4 linked regions of the Arthrobacter globiformis genome follow. The protein of the gene in region 4 interacts with the protein of the main gene of each other region in a pairwise test. Links are inferred from orthologs where the notes say so. Each region holds a gene or a part of one and is shown on either strand. Other genes may lie near its edges.

Region 1 (3,783 bases), 1.3 Mb from region 4 along the record:
CGCGTTCAACGTGCTCGGCGGCGCCCGGGTCCTGGACCTGTACGCCGGATCCGGGGCGCTGGGGGTCGAGAGCGCCAGCAGGGGAGCGGAAACGGTCGATCTGGTGGAGTTCGACGCCAAGGCCAGCGCCGTGTGCCAGCGGAACGCCGACCTCATCAACGGAGTCCTGGGCCGCAAGGCCGTCACGGTGCACCGCTCCAGGGTGGAGTCCTTCCTCGACCGCGCGGCCGAGGAGGCCAAATGGGACGTCGCCTTCCTGGATCCGCCATACCCCCTCGATGAGCCCGCGCTGGCGTCGGTCCTGGAAAAGCTTTCACCGCACCTCAATGACGGGGCGGTGGTGGTGGTCGAGCGGTCGTCCCGCGCTACCGAACCCCGGTGGCCGGAAGGCCTGGAGCGCTTTGCCGAGAAGAAGTACGGCGAGACCCGGCTGTGGTACGCCGAACCGTCCAGTGGCCCCGATGTGGACCTCGCGCTGGAGGCCGGGGACTGAGCTCCTGATCCGACAGCCGAGCTAGTCCGACAACAGGTCCAGTTCCACACCGGCAAGGACCCTGGCCGGATGCGGTCCGCGGGCCGTGAGGGCGGCGGACCACTCGGGAGGCCATGGCTTGCGGGTGCCGACAAGGATGATGTTCCCCGGATACTTTCCCGTGAACATGCCCGACTCGGCGCAGGCGGCGACGTCCGTCATGGCCTCCTGCAAGGCGGCCACCTGGCTCCGGACGAGCGTCAGGCCCGGCTCGTCGCCGACATTCACGATCAGCACGCCCCGTTCCGTGAGGAGTGCAGCGGCTTCCTCGTAGAACCCGGTGCAGGCAATGTGCGCCGGCGCCTCCGGGCCGGAGAAGATGTCAAGGATGACGACGTCGAAGCGCAGCTCCGCGGGCAGCTCCGACAGGGAAGCGCGGGCGTCGCCGATGACCGTATGGAGGTCGGTGCCTTCGGGCAGCGGCAGCCGCTCCAGCACGAAGTCCAGCAGCTCACGCTCGAGCTCCACGGCGTACTGCAGGGAGCCGGGGCGTGTCGCCTGGATGTACCGCGCCAGGGTCAGGGCGCCGGCCCCCAGATGCAGCGCGCGGATGGGCTCACCCCACGGAGCGGCGAGGTCCACGACATGGCCGATGCGGCGCAGGTATTCGTAGAAGATGTCCTCGGGGTCGGCCAGGTCCACGTGGGACTGCTCGGCCCCGCCGATGCTGAGCACGAACCCGCCGTGTGTATAGGTATCCGGTTCGATGACGGCGTGCTGGCCGGTGGCGCGCAGGAATCGCGATGCCCGGGCGCCGTCGGCCGTGGTCAGAGCCTGTCCCGGAGGGTCGCCAGCCGTGCGGCGGCCTCCTCGAGGACCTCGTCGCGTTTGCAGAACGCGAACCGCAGGAGGCTGCGCGTCCGCTCCGCGCCCTCGGGGTGGCAGAACACGGGCACCGGGATCGCCGCCACGCCCACCAGGCCGGGCAGGCGCCGGGCCAGGTCCACAGAGTCCCGGATGCCCAGTGGCGAGGTGTCCACGTTGACGAAGTAGGTGCCATCGGGCATGAACACGTCCAGCCCGGCCGCGCGCAGCCCCTCGCTGAGGATGTCGCGCTTTTTCCGCAGTGTGGCGGAGATGCCCTCGTAAAACTCGTCGGGCAGGGCCAGGCCGGTGGCGATGGCACTCTGGAACGGGGTGCCGGAACTGTACGTGAGGAACTGCTTCACTGTCCGGGCCGCTGCCACCAGGTGCTCCGGGCCGCTCAGCCAGCCGACCTTCCAGCCGGTGAAGGAGAACGTCTTGCCCGCCGAGGAGATGGTGACCGTCCTGTCGGCGGCCCCCGGCAGCATGGCCACCGGTATGTGGCGGACGCCGAACGTGAGGTGTTCGTAAACCTCGTCGGTGATGATGATCGCGTCGTGCTTCCGGGCGAGGTCGACGACGCGCTGAAGCACCTCGCGCGGGAACACCGCACCGGTGGGGTTATGCGGGTTGTTCAACAGCACGACTTTGGTGCGGTCGGTGAACGCCGCTTCCAGGGCTGCGGAGTCAGGCAGGAAATCGGGGGCCAGCAGAGGGGCAGTGACATGCGTGGCGCCGGAGAGCCCGATGATCGCGCCGTAGGAGTCGTAGAACGGCTCGAATGTCAGGACCTCATCGCCGGGGCCGACAAAGGCCAGCAGGGACGCGGCGATGGCCTCGGTGGCGCCGGTGGTGACGATGATTTCAGTGTCAGGGTCCGGTTCCAGCCCATAGAACCGGCTCTGGTGAGCGGACACGGCCTTCCGCAGCTGGGGGATCCCCTTGCCGGGCGCGTATTGGTTGGAGCCTTCGGCGATCGCGGCCTGGGCGGCCGCCTTGATCTCCGCGGGGCCGTCCTCGTCGGGGAAACCCTGCCCCAGGTTGATCGCGCCCGTCTGCGTGGCCAGCGTGGTCATCTCCTCGAAGATCGTCACGCCCAAAGCGCCGTCACTTGCCAGCAGGTTCGCCCCGGTGGCTGCACGTTGCCAGGGCGCCGGAAGTGTTTGTGTCATTGGTTTCTGCCTGTCTGTTCAGCCGCGGCCCCGTGGCGGCCGGTGCCCAAGTCATGGTATCCCGGGCCGCCGATACGGTAGGTTCGGAGCATGAGACGCGCCGTATGCCCAGGCTCCTTCGACCCCATCCACAATGGACACCTCGAGGTCATCGCCAGAGCCGCGAGCCTGTTTGATGAAGTGATCGTCGCCGTGTCCACCAACTATGCCAAGAAGTACCGGTTTCCGCTCGAGGAACGGATTGAGATGGCGAGGGAGACCCTGGCCTCCCTGCGCGGCATCGTGGTGGAACCCGTCGGAGAGGGCCTCCTGGCGGAGTACTGCCGGCAGCGCGGAGTGTCCGCCATCGTGAAGGGGCTCCGGTCGTCGTCGGACTTTGACTACGAGCTTCCCATGGCCACGATGAACCGGCAGCTGAGCGGAGTGGAGACCGTGTTCCTTCCGGCGGAGGCGCACTACCTGCACCTGTCGTCCACCCTGATCAAGGAAGTGGCCACCCTGGGCGGGAGTGTCTCCGAGTACGTCCCCCGGTCGGTGCTGAAACGGCTTCTTGCTGGCGCGCCTGCCGCGGGCCAGCCCTCCAGGGGGTAGGCTTGTCCGGTACGTTTCCGGTGCACGCCGGCCGCTTCCCCCGTCGTGGCATCCGGTTTGAGTCCGTCAGGGAGTTCAGGCTAAGATGGTACGTCGGTCATATGTTCAACAGGAGTTCTCATTAAGCGAGATGCAAGTTCGCCCTTGATGCTAGATGTCAAGGACCTCGGACGCAGTCCGGGGAGCATGCGTACACTGACGGAACATGTACCCGCGCCGGGAGATCTCGGCGTGGCGCTCATTGGCGTTCAGGAAGGCTCGGATATCGAGCTCGACCTGAAGCTTGAGGCCGTACACGAAGGAATTCTGGTATCAGGAACCGCCCTCGCCGAAGTAAACGGTGAGTGCGGCCGATGCCTGGATCCCCTTGCGTATGACCTTGAGGTCAATGTGCAAGAACTTTTCTTCTACGAAGGCGCACTGCCTTCCAATGAGGAAGACGATGAAGAGCAACGTCGAGTCGAGCACGATCTGATCGATCTTGAGCCGGTGTTGCGGGACGCAGTTGTTACCATGCTGCCGTTCCAGCCGGTGTGCCGGGAAGACTGCCAGGGCCTGTGTTCCGAATGCGGAGCGCGCCTGGAAGACGAGCCGGGGCACCACCACGAGGTCGTAGATCCTCGCTGGGCTGCCCTAGCTGATCTGGCTAAGCCTGACCGGCAAAATTGATTTGTAAGTGTTTTT
Region 2 (3,768 bases), 1.8 Mb from region 4 along the record:
CGCATCCGCGGCCTTGGAGCCATCGGTCAGTTGAGCGTAGGCATTGTTGAGGTGGGGCCGCAGGCGCTCGACGAGTTCCAGCCTGGCATGGAGCAGCTCCGCTCCGGCCCGTGCCATGTGCTGGTCCCAGACATCGAGGGTGGCTTCGTGGCCGGCGGTGAACTTTCCGGCCCGTCCCGACTTCAGCAGTGCGTTGCGCTGTTTAAGCACGCGGTCATAGTCGCTGCGGGTGGCGGCGTGCCGGGGAATCAGGCTCACCAGGAGCTCGTCCAGGAAGCGGCGGCGGTTCGACGGATCACCCTTGACGAGCGCCAGGTCCTCCGGGGCGAAGAGGACGGTGTGGCAGATGCCCAGCAGGTCTCTCGCCCGGACGGGGTTGCTGCGGTTGATGCGTCCCCGGTTGGCCCGGCCGCCGTTGATCTCCAGCTCCAAAATGGTGGATTGTTCGCCCCGGACCAGCTTTGCCCGGATCAGGGCGCGGTCCGTTCCGAAACGGAGCAAGGGACCGTCAGCACTGACCCGGTGCGAACTGAGGGTTGCCAGGTAGCCGATGGCTTCCATCAGGTTGGTCTTGCCGATTCCGTTGGAACCGACCAGGACCGTGACCCCCGGATCAAACCGGAGATCCACCTGGGCGTAACTGCGGAAGTCGGTCAGGGACAAGTGTTCTAGGTACACGCGATCTTCAAATTCTCGGGAACCGTCGGTCCGGAAGCCGGCCGGAACCCGGACACGGAGCTACTTGGCCGGACGGGTGGCATGCCCGCCGAACTGGTGGCGCAGCGCGGACACCATCTTCATTGCCGGCGAGTTGTCCTCGCGGGAGGCGAACCGGGCAAACAGCGCAGCGGTGATGGCGGGGGCGGGGACCGCATTGGCGATGGCCTCCTCCACGGTCCAGCGTCCTTCACCGGAGTCCTCGACGTAGTCGTCGATCGAGGCAAGTCCCGGATCCTCGTCCAGGGCCTTCACCATGAGGTCCAGAAGCCAGGACCGGACAACTGTCCCCTTCTGCCAGGCGCGGAAAGTGCCGGGGAGATCGGTCACGATTTCCTTGGCGGCGAGGAGTTCATAGCCTTCCGCGTAGGCCTGCATCAGGCCGTACTCGATACCGTTGTGCACCATCTTGGCGTAGTGGCCGGCGCCGACGCTGCCCACATGGACGAAGCTGTCCGCGCGGTCGCCTTCGGGACGGAGCGCGTCAAAGACCGGAAGGGCACGTTCGATGTCCTCGGCGTCGCCGCCGGCCATGAGACCGTAACCGTTCTGAAGGCCCCAGACTCCGCCGGAGACGCCGCAGTCAGCGAAGCGGATTCCTTTTTCGGCGAGGGCCGCGGCATGCTTCTGGTCCTCGGTGAAGCGGGAGTTGCCTCCATCGATCACCATGTCGCCGGGCTGCAGCTTGGCACCGAGCTCGGTGATGACAGCGTCGGTGATTTCACCGGCCGGAACCATGACCCAGATGAGGCGCGGCGCAGGAAGGGCGGCGATGAGTTCGTCCGTGGAGGCAACATCGGTGACCTCGGGGTTGCGGTCGAAGCCAGTGACCTCGACCCCGCCCTTGCGCAGCCGTTCGCGCATGTTGAAACCCATTTTTCCAAGGCCGATCAGTCCGATATGCACCGTGTGAACTCTTTTCTGCGCGGATGGTTAGGGATGGCGGTCCACCCAAACAGGTAGCAGCTCAAGGCGTTCTGAAGGCTCGGAAGCCCCTCAGCTGCTACCTAGTTGGGATGTGGCTTAGTTGGGCAGGCGCACCGGCATCACGAGGTAGCGGTAGTCGTCCTGGTCCTCGCCGTCGACGTCGTTCTGCGCGGTGATCATGGCAGGTTTGGGTGCCGTGGTGAAGGAGAAGCGCACAAACTTGGTTTCAATCACGCTGAGGCCTTCAACCAGGTAGTGCGGGTTGAAGGCAACGGTGATGTCATCGCCCGAGAGTTGCGCCTCAAGTTCTTCCGATGCCTGGGCGTCCTCACCGGTGCCGGCGTCGAGGTGCAGCTGGCCCTGCGTAAAGGCGAGGCGGACCGGGGTGTTGCGTTCTGCCACGAGCGAGACGCGGCGGACCGCCTCCACGAGCTCCTGGGTCTGCACCGTGGCATGAATCGGCGTGGAATCCGGGAACAGCGAGCGGATCTTGGGGTAATCGCCGTCGACCAGCAGCGACGTGGTGGTGCGTCCGCCGCTTTCAAAGCCGATAAGCCGGCTGTCGTCGTCGGCGATGGCCAGGTTGATGTCACCGCTGCCGCCCAGAGTCTTTGCGACCTCGTTCAGCGTTTTGGCCTTGACCAGGGCACTGGTGGAGATGCCCGGAGTGACGGGCTTCCAGGGAACTTCCCGCATGGCGAGCCGGTAACGGTCCGTGGCCAGGAGGGTGATGAGGTCGTCCTCGATCTCCATCCGCACGCCCGTGAGGATGGGAAGGGTGTCGTCCTTGCTCGCGGCGATGATCACTTGGGATACAGCCTGGGCGAACGCGTCACCGGCGACAGTTCCGGTGATGGTGGGCAGCGCAGGCAGCGGCGGGTATTCAGCCTCGGGCATGGTGGCCAGGTGGAAGCTGCTTCGGCGGCAGGTGAGTGTCACCTTGTTGCCGTCGGTTTCGATGTCCACCGGCGCCGAGGGCAGGCTGCGGCAGATGTCCGCCAGGAGCCGGCCGGAGACCAGGATGGTGCCTTCCTCCCTGATGTCGGCAGGAATTTCAAGCCGTGCGGAGGTCTCGTAATCGAAGCTGGACAGGCTGACGGTTCCGGATTCGGCCTTGAGGAGGAGGCCGGAGAGCACCGGTACGGGCGGCCGCGGAGACAACGACCGGGCTGTCCATGTGACGGCTTCTGCCAGGACGTCCCGTTCGACTCTGAACTTCACGGAAGGGTGCCGCCTTTCATTGCTGCTGCCATTTTCTGAACGGGAACTCGCAAGGAGCCCACAAGACCGTTGCCCCCAAGTCCCTGAACCTGCATGGTCCGCGCATGGCCGACCGCGAACAAACCCAGGGATGGGAGCGCTGCAGACAGCTTAGCCGGAACTACAAGGATTTCCCCATCCCCGCCAGTGATGCCAGCTCTGCCGGCAGCCTGGTGGCCGATGCTTGGGCCGGTGCGTGGAGGTCGCGGAAGGAGATTGTTGTTTGAGGGAATTCGATTTTTTGGGATTAGTAGTGTTAATAACTGCTGTGGAAACTGTGGATAAGTCGGTTTCACGGCTCGGATCCGCGGTTAAGCCCTGTTCATGGACTGTGGGTTCGGCACGTTTTAAACAGGCTGTGGATGTTGACAAGATTTTGGCCCGGTTCCGTGATCCACAGACGCCTTAAGGGTTTTAAGCCCATTAACCGCGGTTGTCCCCTTAACTGTCCACAGGGTTATCCACACGCACCTGTTAATAAGGTAAAGAACCTTGGATCAGGAGTCGCGCTGCTGCTGCTTGATCCGGTTGGTGAGCTCGGTGACCTGGTTGTAAATCACACGACGCTCGGCCATGAGTTCACGGATCTTGCGGTCGGCGTGGATCACGGTGGTGTGGTCGCGTCCGCCTAGCTCCTGGCCGATCTTCGGCAGCGACATGTCGGTCAGTTCGCGGCACAGGTACATGGCGATCTGCCGTGCCGTCACCAGCGTCCGGGTCCGGGACTTGCTGCAGAGCTCCTCCATGCTGAGCTTGAAGTAGTCCGCCGTCTGCTGCAGGATCTGGGCCGACGTGATTTCCTGGGCGCCGTCGTCGGTGATGAGGTCCTTGAGCACCATCTCGGCGAGAGCGACGTCCACCGGC
Region 3 (3,912 bases), 1.8 Mb from region 4 along the record:
GACGCGGCGCGGATGATCCGTGCCGGCGACGCCACCGTCGTCGTAGCCGGCGGGCAGGAATCCATGACGCGGGCGCCCCACGTCCTCCCCGGATCCCGCCAGGGCTGGAACTACGGCACCGTCCAGGCGCTGGATGTTGCGGCACACGACGGCCTCACCGACGCCTTCGACGGCCAGTCGATGGGCCTGTCCACCGAATCCAAGAACCTGACCCTCGGCATTGACCGGACCGCACAGGACAACGTGGCCGCCAATTCACACCAGCGCGCCGCGATCGCCTCGAAGAACGGCGTTTTCGACGACGAGATCTCACCGATCAGCGTCAAGCAGCGCAAGGGTGATCCGGTGGTGGTTTCCACCGACGAGGGCCTCCGGCCGGATACCAGCGTGGAGTCCTTGGCCGGCCTGCGGGCTGCCTTCGTCACCGACGGCACCATCACGGCCGGCAACTCCTCTCCCCTGTCCGACGGTGCCTCCGCCCTGGTCCTGGCCTCCCGCAAGTTCGCGGAGGAGAACGGCCTGGAGTACTTGGCTGTCGTAGGCAAGCCCGGGCAGGTGGCCGGGCCGGACAACTCCCTCCACTCCCAGCCCTCCAACGCCATCCGGAACGCCCTGGACCGGGCCGGCTGGAGTACCGCGGATCTGGACTTCATCGAGATCAATGAGGCGTTCGGTTCGGTGGCCGTGCAGTCCCTCAAGGATCTGGACTACCCGCTGGAGCAGTGCAACATCCATGGCGGTGCCATCGCGCTGGGCCACCCGATCGGCGCCTCCGGTGCGCGGCTGGCACTCCACGCGGCACATGAGCTGAAGCGCCGCGGCCAGGGCAAGGCGGCAGTCTCACTCTGTGGAGGCGGCGGCCAGGGTGAGGCCCTCCTGCTGTTCCGCGACTGATGAACGGCGTTCCGGCGCCGGGCGCCGACGGGACGAACGGCGGCGGCAGGGAGCGTTTCCTTGCCGACGCCGCCGCGCGCGGCCTGGATGTCCAGCTCGTCGAACGGCTGGCGGCCCACAGCCTCGAGGAGGCGGCCGCGATCCTTGGCATCAGCCCGGCGGACATCGTGAAGTCCCTCGTGGTGAAGCACAAGGACGGCAGCTTCCTCTTCGCCCTCATCCCGGGCGACCGCCAGATCTCCTGGCCCAAGCTGCGCAGCCTGGTGGGCGTCAACAAGCTCTCACTCCCTGCGGCCGACGTGGCGCTGGAGGCAACCGGCTATGAGCGCGGCACCATCACCCCGCTCGGCAGCACCACGGCATGGCCTGTCTATGCGGACCGGGCTATCGCGGGCAAGCGGATCTCCATGGGCGCGGGCCAGCACGGCTACAGCGCATTCGTGGATGCCGACGCCCTGGTCTCGGCCCTCGGCGCTGTGCTCGCGGACATCAGCGACCCCAACTAGGTCGCAGTAGGTGTCGTTTTCAGGGGTGAAAACGACACCTACTGCGACCTCGTTGGGTTAAACGCAGGAAACCCCGCCCACCGGAGTGGACGGGGTTTCCTGAACAAGCAGTGTTACTTGAGGGTAACGGTGGCGCCAGCTTCTTCGAGCTGAGCCTTTGCCTTCTCGGCGGCTTCCTTGGTGGCGCCTTCGAGAACAGCCTTGGGAGCGCTGTCAACCAGGTCCTTGGCTTCCTTGAGGCCGAGGGAGGTGATGGCGCGAACTTCCTTGATCACTGCGATCTTCTTGTCGCCAGCAGCTTCGAGGATGACGTCGAAGTCAGTCTTCTCTTCAGCTTCTTCTGCAGCGCCACCGGCAGCGGGGCCAGCAACAGCAACAGCAGCAGCGGTAACTTCGAAGGTCTCTTCGAAGAGCTTGACGAACTCGGAGAGCTCGATGATGGTCAGTTCCTTGAAAGCTTCAATGAGCTCTTCGTTGGTGAGCTTCGCCATGGTTGGCGTCCTTCCTATAAAGGTGGCCGGGGGCTGAATGCCCTCCGTTCCACCGGAGTCTTTTTGGGAGAGAGTTAGTTCTCTTCGGCAGCGGCTTCGGCCGGAGCCTCAGCTGCTTCTTCTGCGACTGCGTCAGCGTCTGCGGCGGGAGCTTCTTCAGCGGCGGGAGCTTCGGCTTCAGCCGGAGCACCGTTCTCTTCTTCAAGCTTGAGGCGCAGTGCGTCGATGATGCGTGCAGCAGCGGCAGCAGGTGCCTTGAGGATGCCTGCAACCTTGGCGAGCTGCAGCTCGCGGGACTCGAGTGCTGCCAGGGCAGCAACTTCGCTGGCGTTCAGTGCCTTGCCCTCGAAGTAACCGGTCTTGATGACCAGCTGCTTGTTGGCCTTGGCAAAATCCGTCAGGCTCTTGGCAGCTGCAACTGCGTCACCCTTGATGAACGCGATTGCAGTGGGGCCGGCGAGCTGGCCGTCGAATGCTTCGACACCAGCTTCCTTGGCTGCAATGGCGGTCAGGGTGTTCTTGACGACCGCGAACTTGGTGTCCTGGCCGAGAGAAACACGCAGCTGCTTGAGCTGTGCAACGGTGAGCCCACGGTATTCGGTCAGGACAGCGGCGTTCGATTCCTTGAAATCGTTAGTGATCTCAGCTACTGCTGAAACCTTGGTAGGCGTTGCCATAACCCTCCTTCCGGGGATAGTGCCGGTATTCCGGGTCCCCGCTCAGGTGAGCTAAAACTAAAAACGCCCCGCGCAGATGCACGGGGCTTGGCTCAACGCTGTCATAACAGCGGAACTTTGCTTCGTTCACCTGCGCCGGCCGCCCTATGTTCAGGGTCCTTCGTCTGGAAACCCACTGGCTCTTTTTCACACAACTGCAGAGTTGAGCTGAGCTCGAAAGAGTGGGAATCCAACAACCGACGGTCTTTGGTAGTTCAAGCTTACGGGAGGGTTCCGGGGATAACCAAATCGGCCTAGCTTCTGCTGGGTCCCAGGTCCGGTAGTTCCTTCTGCCAGATCCCGGTGACTCCCGCCGTCGTGAACCCGAGCTGGCGGTTGACCGTGAGCAGGTACCGGTTTTCCGGTGCGTTCCAGGTATAGATCACCCGCGCCGCGGGGAACTGCTCGGTGAGGCGCTCCATGTTGGCCACCTTGATGAGCAGGCCGAGCTTGTTGCCGCGGTGCGCCTGCAGCACCACGGTATCGTCCTGGAAGACGACGTCCTGCCGCTGCGCCAGGACGCTGATGGTGGTCAGCCCCACGAGCGTCCCCGTGGCGATATGTTCGACGGCGGTCACCACCGTGCGCCGTCCCTGGGAGATCATGACTTCCTCGGCTTCACGCAGGATCCTGGCGTCGAAAACCATGCTGTCGTCGTCCTCCGCCGGCCCGGCGTCACCGCCGGCCTGGTTTTCGAGGGCAGCCACCGATTCCAGCCAGCGCTCCGGGCAGCGGTCGGTCCAGTGGTGCAGGCGGTAGCGGCCGTTGTTGGCCTCCTGCGCCTCTGCCTCGAGCTCGGCCACAAGCTTGCTGTCCAGCGGCAGCGCGCACGAGCTGAACTGTTCGATGTGCTGCAGGGTGTAACCGGTGCGCTGGGCGAACTCCACCTCGCGGCTGCCGAGCGGCACGTACCCTTGCCCCGATCCGGGCACCAGCTGCTCGGGCGCGAATTCGTGCAGGGAGGCGCCGGGGTGGTTGGTGTCCACCAGGATCATGGTGCGGCCCTCCTCCCGGGCGAAATGCTCGGCGGCCTCCAGCAGCTGCCGGCCCACGCCCTGGCGCTGATACTCGGGGAGGATGTCCAGGGTGAATTCGGCAAGGTCCAGGTTGTCAGCGAGGGGCAGTGCGATGTCCACGGTGCCCACGATGTCGTCGCCGACCTTTGCCACGAGGATCACCTGGCGCTCGTACGGGTCGTCCAGTTCGAGAAGCTTTTCCAGCGGCGTGTAGGCGAGGTCGTCACTGCCCCAGGTATCCATCCGGACCTTGCGGCCCACCTCCACCGCGGCGAGAAAGTCCGCTGCA
Region 4 (5,067 bases):
CCGCCAAACCGCCGCGCTTCACCTTCAACATGGCACGCAGTTCCAGCTCGTGGCCGGCGGTGGCCAACACAGCGTATATCGGCGTGCACATGCTGGGGCTCGAGAACCAGGAGCTGGCCGACCGGTTCGCCCGCACCAAGGAACGCTTCGCCGGCGACCACTGGGCCCACGGACCCTATGACGTGCCTGTGCTCAAGGACGTTTCCGGCTGGCTGATCGGCAAGATCCAGATGCGCCTGTCCTTCGAGAACAACGCCGTCGTGGTGGTCGAAGTGGTGGAGGGTCAGGTTGGCGAGGACGGCTCACCGCTGCTGTACCACTCCGGAACCTACGGACAGCCCGTTCCCCTCGACTACGAAATCTGAACGGCTGCGGGATCCAGGTGTCCAGGCAGGGAAACCTAGGCGTCCAGGCAGGCCGGCCCCAGCAGCACCTTCAGGTCCCCGAACAGTGACGGGTTCGGATTCACCCGCAGGTGAACGGGAAGCGCCATGACCTCGATCCGGCTGTCGCCCTGCAGGTTCACCCGGACCTCGGAGTTGCCCCGGTGGTTGCGCAGCACGTCCCCCAGTTCCGTGACCACGGCCTCGGTGGCCTTGTGCGTGGGCATGGTGATCACCAGCGGTCCGCTGGTGCCCTGGCTGAGGTCCGGGACGGAGAGCTCCATGCAGTTCAGGGTCACGGCACCGTCGTCCCGCCGCTGCAGCCGGCCCTTGACCACCACGATCAGGTCCTCGGCGAGAACCGAGGCGATCGGCCCGTAGACCTGGCCAAAGAACATAACCTCCATGGAACCGCCGAGGTCCTCGATCTCCGCCCGGGCATAGGCGTTGCCGCTGGCCTTCGCGATCCGGCGGCTCAGTGAGGTGATCATGCCCGCGATCGTAACGATGGCGCCGTCGTGCGGTCCGTCCTCCGCGATGATCGAGGTGATGGACTGGTCGGCGTGCTGGCTCAGGACGCCTTCCAGGCCCTGCAGCGGGTGGTCTGAGACGTAGAGGCCCAGCATGTCCCGCTCGAACGCGAGCTTGTCCTTCTTCTCCCATTCCGGCAGGTCGGGGATCTCGATGCTGAGCGACGACTCGGACTCGGCCTCGTCGAAGCCGGCAAAGAGATCGAACTGGCCGATGGCCTCGTTGCGCTTGAGGGTGATGACGGAGTCGATGGCTTCTTCGTGAACCATGGCCAGCGCGCGGCGGTGGTGGCCCAGCGAGTCAAAGGCTCCGGCCTTGATCAGCGATTCGATGGTGCGCTTGTTGCACACCACTGCCGGCACCTTCATGAGGTAGTCCTTGAAGGAACTGTAGGCACCTTCTTTTTCGCGGGCGGCCACCATGGCCTCGACCACGTTGACGCCGACATTGCGGATGGCGCCCATGCCGAAGCGGATGTCCTCCCCCACCGGGGTGAAGTTCAGGGCCGACTCGTTGACGTCCGGCGGCAGCACCGTGATGCCCATGCGCCGGCATTCGTTGAGGTAGATCGCGGACTTGTCCTTGTCGTCGCCAACCGAGGTCAGCAGCGCGGCCATGTACTCCGGCGCGTAGTGCGCCTTCAGGTACGCCGTCCAGTACGAAATCACGCCGTACGCCGCCGAGTGCGCCTTGTTGAAGGCGTAGTCGGAGAAGGGCAGCAGGATATCCCACAGGGTCTTGACCGCCTCCATGGAGTAGCCGTTGTCCTGCATGCCCTGGGAGAAGCCGGCAAACTGCTTGTCCAGCTCGGACTTCTTCTTCTTACCCATGGCGCGGCGCAGAATGTCGGCCTGGCCCAGGGTATAGCCGGCAAGCTTCTGCGCCACGGCCATAACCTGCTCCTGGTACACGATCAGGCCGTAGGTGCCGCCAAGGATCTCGGCGAGGGGTTCCTCAAGCTCCGGGTGGATCGGGATGACCTCCTGGATCTTGTTCTTGCGCAGGGCGTAGTCGGTGTGCGCGTTGGCACCCATGGGACCCGGCCGGTACAGCGCCAGCACGGCGGAGATGTCCTCGAAGTTATCGGGCTTCATGAGCTTCAGGAGGGAGCGCATGGGGCCGCCGTCGAGCTGGAAAACGCCCAGCGTGTCACCGCGGGCCAGCAGCTCGTAGGACGCCGCGTCATCCAGGGCGAGGGTTTCGAGGTCCAGGTCGATGCCGCGGTTCATCTTGATGTTTTCCAGGGCGTCGGAAATGATCGTCAGGTTCCGCAGCCCGAGGAAGTCCATCTTGATCAGGCCGAGGCCTTCGGACGTCGGATAGTCGAACTGGGTGATGACCTGGCCGTCCTGGAAGCGGCGCATGATCGGAATGACGTCGATGATGGGGTCCGAGGACATGATCACGCCGGCCGCGTGCACGCCCCATTGCCGCTTCAGGCCCTCAATGCCCAGTGCGGTCTCGAAAACCTTGGCGGCCTCGGGATCCGTGCTGATCAGTTGCCGGAAATCCGCTGCCTCGCTGTAGCGCTTGGCATCCTTGTTCTGAATGTCGGCAAGTGGAATATCCTTCGCCATCACGGCAGGCGGCAGTGCCTTGGTCAGCTGTTCACCCATGCTGAAGGGATAGCCAAGGACACGGGAGGAGTCCTTCAGCGCCTGCTTGGTCTTGATGGTCCCGTACGTGACGATCATGGCCACGCGCTCGTCGCCGTACTTCCGGGTCACATAGTCGATGACTTCGGGACGGCGCCGGTCATCGAAGTCGACGTCGAAGTCAGGCATGGAGACGCGGTCAGGGTTCAGGAAGCGCTCGAAGATCAGGCCGTGGTGCAGCGGATCAAGGTCGGTGATGCGCATGGCGTAGGCCACCATGGAGCCTGCGCCCGAGCCACGTCCGGGCCCCACCCGGATGCCGTTGTTCTTGGCCCAGTTGATGAAGTCGGCCACCACGAGGAAGTAGCCCGGGAAGCCCATCGAGGTGATGACTTCCAGCTCGTAGTCGGCCTGCTTGCGAACCTTGTCCGGTATGCCCTGGGGGTAGCGGTAATGGAGTCCCTTGTCGACCTCCTTGACCAGCCAGGACGTTTCGTCCTCGCCCTCGGGGCAGGGGAACCGGGGCATGTAGTTGGCACCGGTGTTGAAGGACACCTCGCACCGCTCGGCGATCAGGAGAGTGTTGTCGCACGCCTCGGGGTGGTCGCGGAACAGCTCGCGCATTTCCTGCGGCGACTTCAGGTAGTAGCCGCTGCCGGAGAACGCGAACCGGGAGCCGCCGTTGTCGTAGGTGGGTTCGAGGAGCGTCGAGCCGGACTGGATGGCCAGCAGGGCCTCGTGCGCCTTGGCGTCATGCTCGTGGGTGTAGTGCAGGTCGTTGGTGGCAACGAGCGGGAGGTTCAGTTCCTTGGCCAGCCGCAGGAGGTCACCGGTGACACGGCGTTCAATGTCCAGGCCGTGGTCCATGAGTTCGCAGAAGTAGTTCTCCGCGCCGAAGATGTCCCGGAACTCCGCAGCGGCTTCCAGGGCTTCGCGGTACTGGCCGAGCCGCAGCCGGGTCTGGACCTCGCCGGAAGGGCAGCCCGTAGTGGCGATGAGACCTTCGGAATAGGTGTTCAGCAGCTCGCGGTCCAGCCGTGGCCACTTGCCGAAGACCGAATCCAGGGAGGCGATCGACGAGGCGCGGAACAGGTTACGCATGCCCACGTTGTTGTAGCTCAGCAGGGTCATGTGGGTGTAGGAGCCGCCGCCGGAGACGTCGTCCTTGCGCTGGCTCTCATCGCCCCAGCGGACCCGGCTCTTGTCCCCGCGCGCCGTTCCGGGAGTCACATACGCTTCGACGCCGATGATGGGCTTGATGCCTTTGTCTGTGGCCTTCTTCCAGAAGTCGAAGGCACCGAAGAGGTAGCCGTGGTCGGTCGTCGCCAGGGCGGGCATCCCCAGCCGCTCGGTTTCGTCGAACAGCTCACCGAGCCTGGCGGCGCCGTCCAGCATCGAGTACTCGGTGTGGGTGTGGAGATGTACGAACGAGTCATTGCTGGAAGTCACCGGACCATTCTAGTGCCGACCCCCTGACAATTAATGTCGGCGTGCCGCGGGCTCAGGCCTTGCCCGTACCCAGGACTTCCAATGCGTAGGCGAGGTCCTCGGGATACTCGCTGGTCACGGTGACGCGTTCCCCGGTACGCGGGTGGTCAAAGCCAAGTTCACGGGCGTGCAGCCACTGCCGGGTGAGCCCTAGGGTAGCGGCGAGCCGCGGGTCGGCCCCGTAGGTGAGGTCTCCGGCACACGGATGGCGGAGCGCCGCGAAATGGACCCTGATCTGGTGGGTCCTGCCGGTCTCCAGGTGCACCTCCACCAGGGTGGCCTTTCCGAAAGCCTCGAGGACCTCGTAGTGCGTCACCGATGGCCGGCCGTCCTCGATGACGGCGAAGCGCCAGTCGTGGCCGGGATGCCGGCCGATCGGGGCGTCGATGGTGCCCTGCAGGGGATCCGGAAGGCCCTGGACCACCGCATGGTAGACCTTGTCCACGGTGCGTTCCTTGAACGCCCGCTTCAGGGCGGTGTAGGCGGGTTCTGTCTTGGCCACCACCATGACCCCGGAGGTCCCGACGTCGAGGCGGTGGACGATGCCGGCGCGCTCGGCGGAGCCGGAGGTGGAAATGCGGTAACCGGCCCCGGCGAGTCCGCCGACGACGGTGGGTCCTACCCAGCCCGGGGACGGGTGCGCCGCGACCCCCACCGGCTTGTCGACCACCACAAAGTCGTCGTCATCCAGCAGGATCTTCAGGCCTTCCACAACTTCCTCCACGACTTCAAGGGGATCCCGGCGCTCGGGGACCGTCACGTGCAGCACGGTGCCGGACGCGAGCTTGGCAGACTTGCCCACCGGTTTGCCGCCGCTGACGACGTTGCCCTCGGCTATCAGGGTGGCGGCGGACGAACGGGACATGCCCATCAGCTTGGCCAGGCCGGCGTCCACGCGGGTCCCGTCCAGCTCCTCGGGCACCACCACCCGCTCAGACATTGTCGGTCCCGTTGCGCTTTTCGACACTGTGGTGCGACCCGTCAAGGGCGATCCCCCGCAGTGTCAGCAGGCAGATGATGACCACGGATGACACGACGGCGGAGTCGGCGATGTTGAAGATCGCAAAGTT

Evidence for each region.
Region 1: the proteins of dnaE (region 4) and QFZ23_RS15415 interact in binary tests that used the Escherichia coli proteins (3 or more experiments, as listed by UniProt). The link is inferred for Arthrobacter globiformis from one-to-one orthologs.
Region 2: the proteins of dnaE (region 4) and dnaN interact in binary tests that used the Escherichia coli proteins (3 or more experiments, as listed by UniProt). The link is inferred for Arthrobacter globiformis from one-to-one orthologs.
Region 3: the proteins of dnaE (region 4) and rplL interact in binary tests that used the Escherichia coli proteins (3 or more experiments, as listed by UniProt). The link is inferred for Arthrobacter globiformis from one-to-one orthologs.

What each region holds. Positions count from the first base shown.
Region 1 is NZ_JAUSZX010000001.1:3,286,628-3,290,410, reverse strand. The notes cover bases 405-3,190. They hold QFZ23_RS15415 (aminotransferase class I/II-fold pyridoxal phosphate-dependent enzyme), read right to left. Parts: upstream 2,509-3,190; coding sequence 1,300-2,508; downstream 405-1,299. Other genes in these bases: coaD (pantetheine-phosphate adenylyltransferase), read left to right, coding at 2,599-3,099; QFZ23_RS15420 (spermidine synthase), read right to left, coding at 515-1,303; rsmD (16S rRNA (guanine(966)-N(2))-methyltransferase RsmD), read left to right, coding at 405-493. Outside these bases: more of rsmD, read left to right, coding at 1-404; QFZ23_RS15405 (YceD family protein), read left to right, coding at 3,244-3,768. UniProt on the Escherichia coli protein: Shows aminotransferase activity with methionine and histidine as substrates, and to a lesser extent also with phenylalanine.
Region 2 is NZ_JAUSZX010000001.1:234,358-238,125, reverse strand. Bases 804-3,574 are described here. They hold dnaN (DNA polymerase III subunit beta), read right to left. Parts: upstream 2,866-3,574; coding sequence 1,741-2,865; downstream 804-1,740. Other genes in these bases: dnaA (chromosomal replication initiator protein DnaA), read right to left, coding at 3,402-3,574. Outside these bases: DNA replication/repair protein RecF, read right to left, coding at 1-678; more of dnaA, read right to left, coding at 3,575-3,768. UniProt on the Escherichia coli protein: Confers DNA tethering and processivity to DNA polymerases and other proteins. Acts as a clamp, forming a ring around DNA (a reaction catalyzed by the clamp-loading complex) which diffuses in an ATP-independent manner freely and bidirectionally along dsDNA.
Region 3 is NZ_JAUSZX010000001.1:3,791,669-3,795,580, forward strand. The notes cover bases 203-3,117. They hold rplL (50S ribosomal protein L7/L12), read right to left. Parts: upstream 1,892-3,117; coding sequence 1,514-1,891; downstream 203-1,513. Other genes in these bases: QFZ23_RS17770 (acetyl-CoA C-acetyltransferase), read left to right, coding at 203-894; QFZ23_RS17775 (aminoacyl-tRNA deacylase), read left to right, coding at 894-1,400; rplJ (50S ribosomal protein L10), read right to left, coding at 1,966-2,568; QFZ23_RS17790 (GNAT family N-acetyltransferase), read right to left, coding at 2,862-3,117. In the rest of the region: more of QFZ23_RS17770, read left to right, coding at 1-202; more of QFZ23_RS17790, read right to left, coding at 3,118-3,912. UniProt on the Escherichia coli protein: The binding site for several of the GTPase factors involved in protein synthesis (IF-2, EF-Tu, EF-G and RF3). Is thus essential for accurate translation.
Region 4 is NZ_JAUSZX010000001.1:1,992,206-1,997,272, reverse strand. What follows is about bases 201-4,270. They hold dnaE (DNA polymerase III subunit alpha), read right to left. Parts: upstream 3,959-4,270; coding sequence 401-3,958; downstream 201-400. Other genes in these bases: QFZ23_RS09145 (RluA family pseudouridine synthase), read right to left, coding at 4,011-4,270; QFZ23_RS09155 (flavin reductase family protein), read left to right, coding at 201-365. Outside these bases: more of QFZ23_RS09155, read left to right, coding at 1-200; more of QFZ23_RS09145, read right to left, coding at 4,271-4,937; lspA (signal peptidase II), read right to left, coding at 4,930-5,067. UniProt on the Escherichia coli protein: DNA polymerase III is a complex, multichain enzyme responsible for most of the replicative synthesis in bacteria. This DNA polymerase also exhibits 3' to 5' exonuclease activity. The alpha chain is the DNA polymerase catalytic subunit.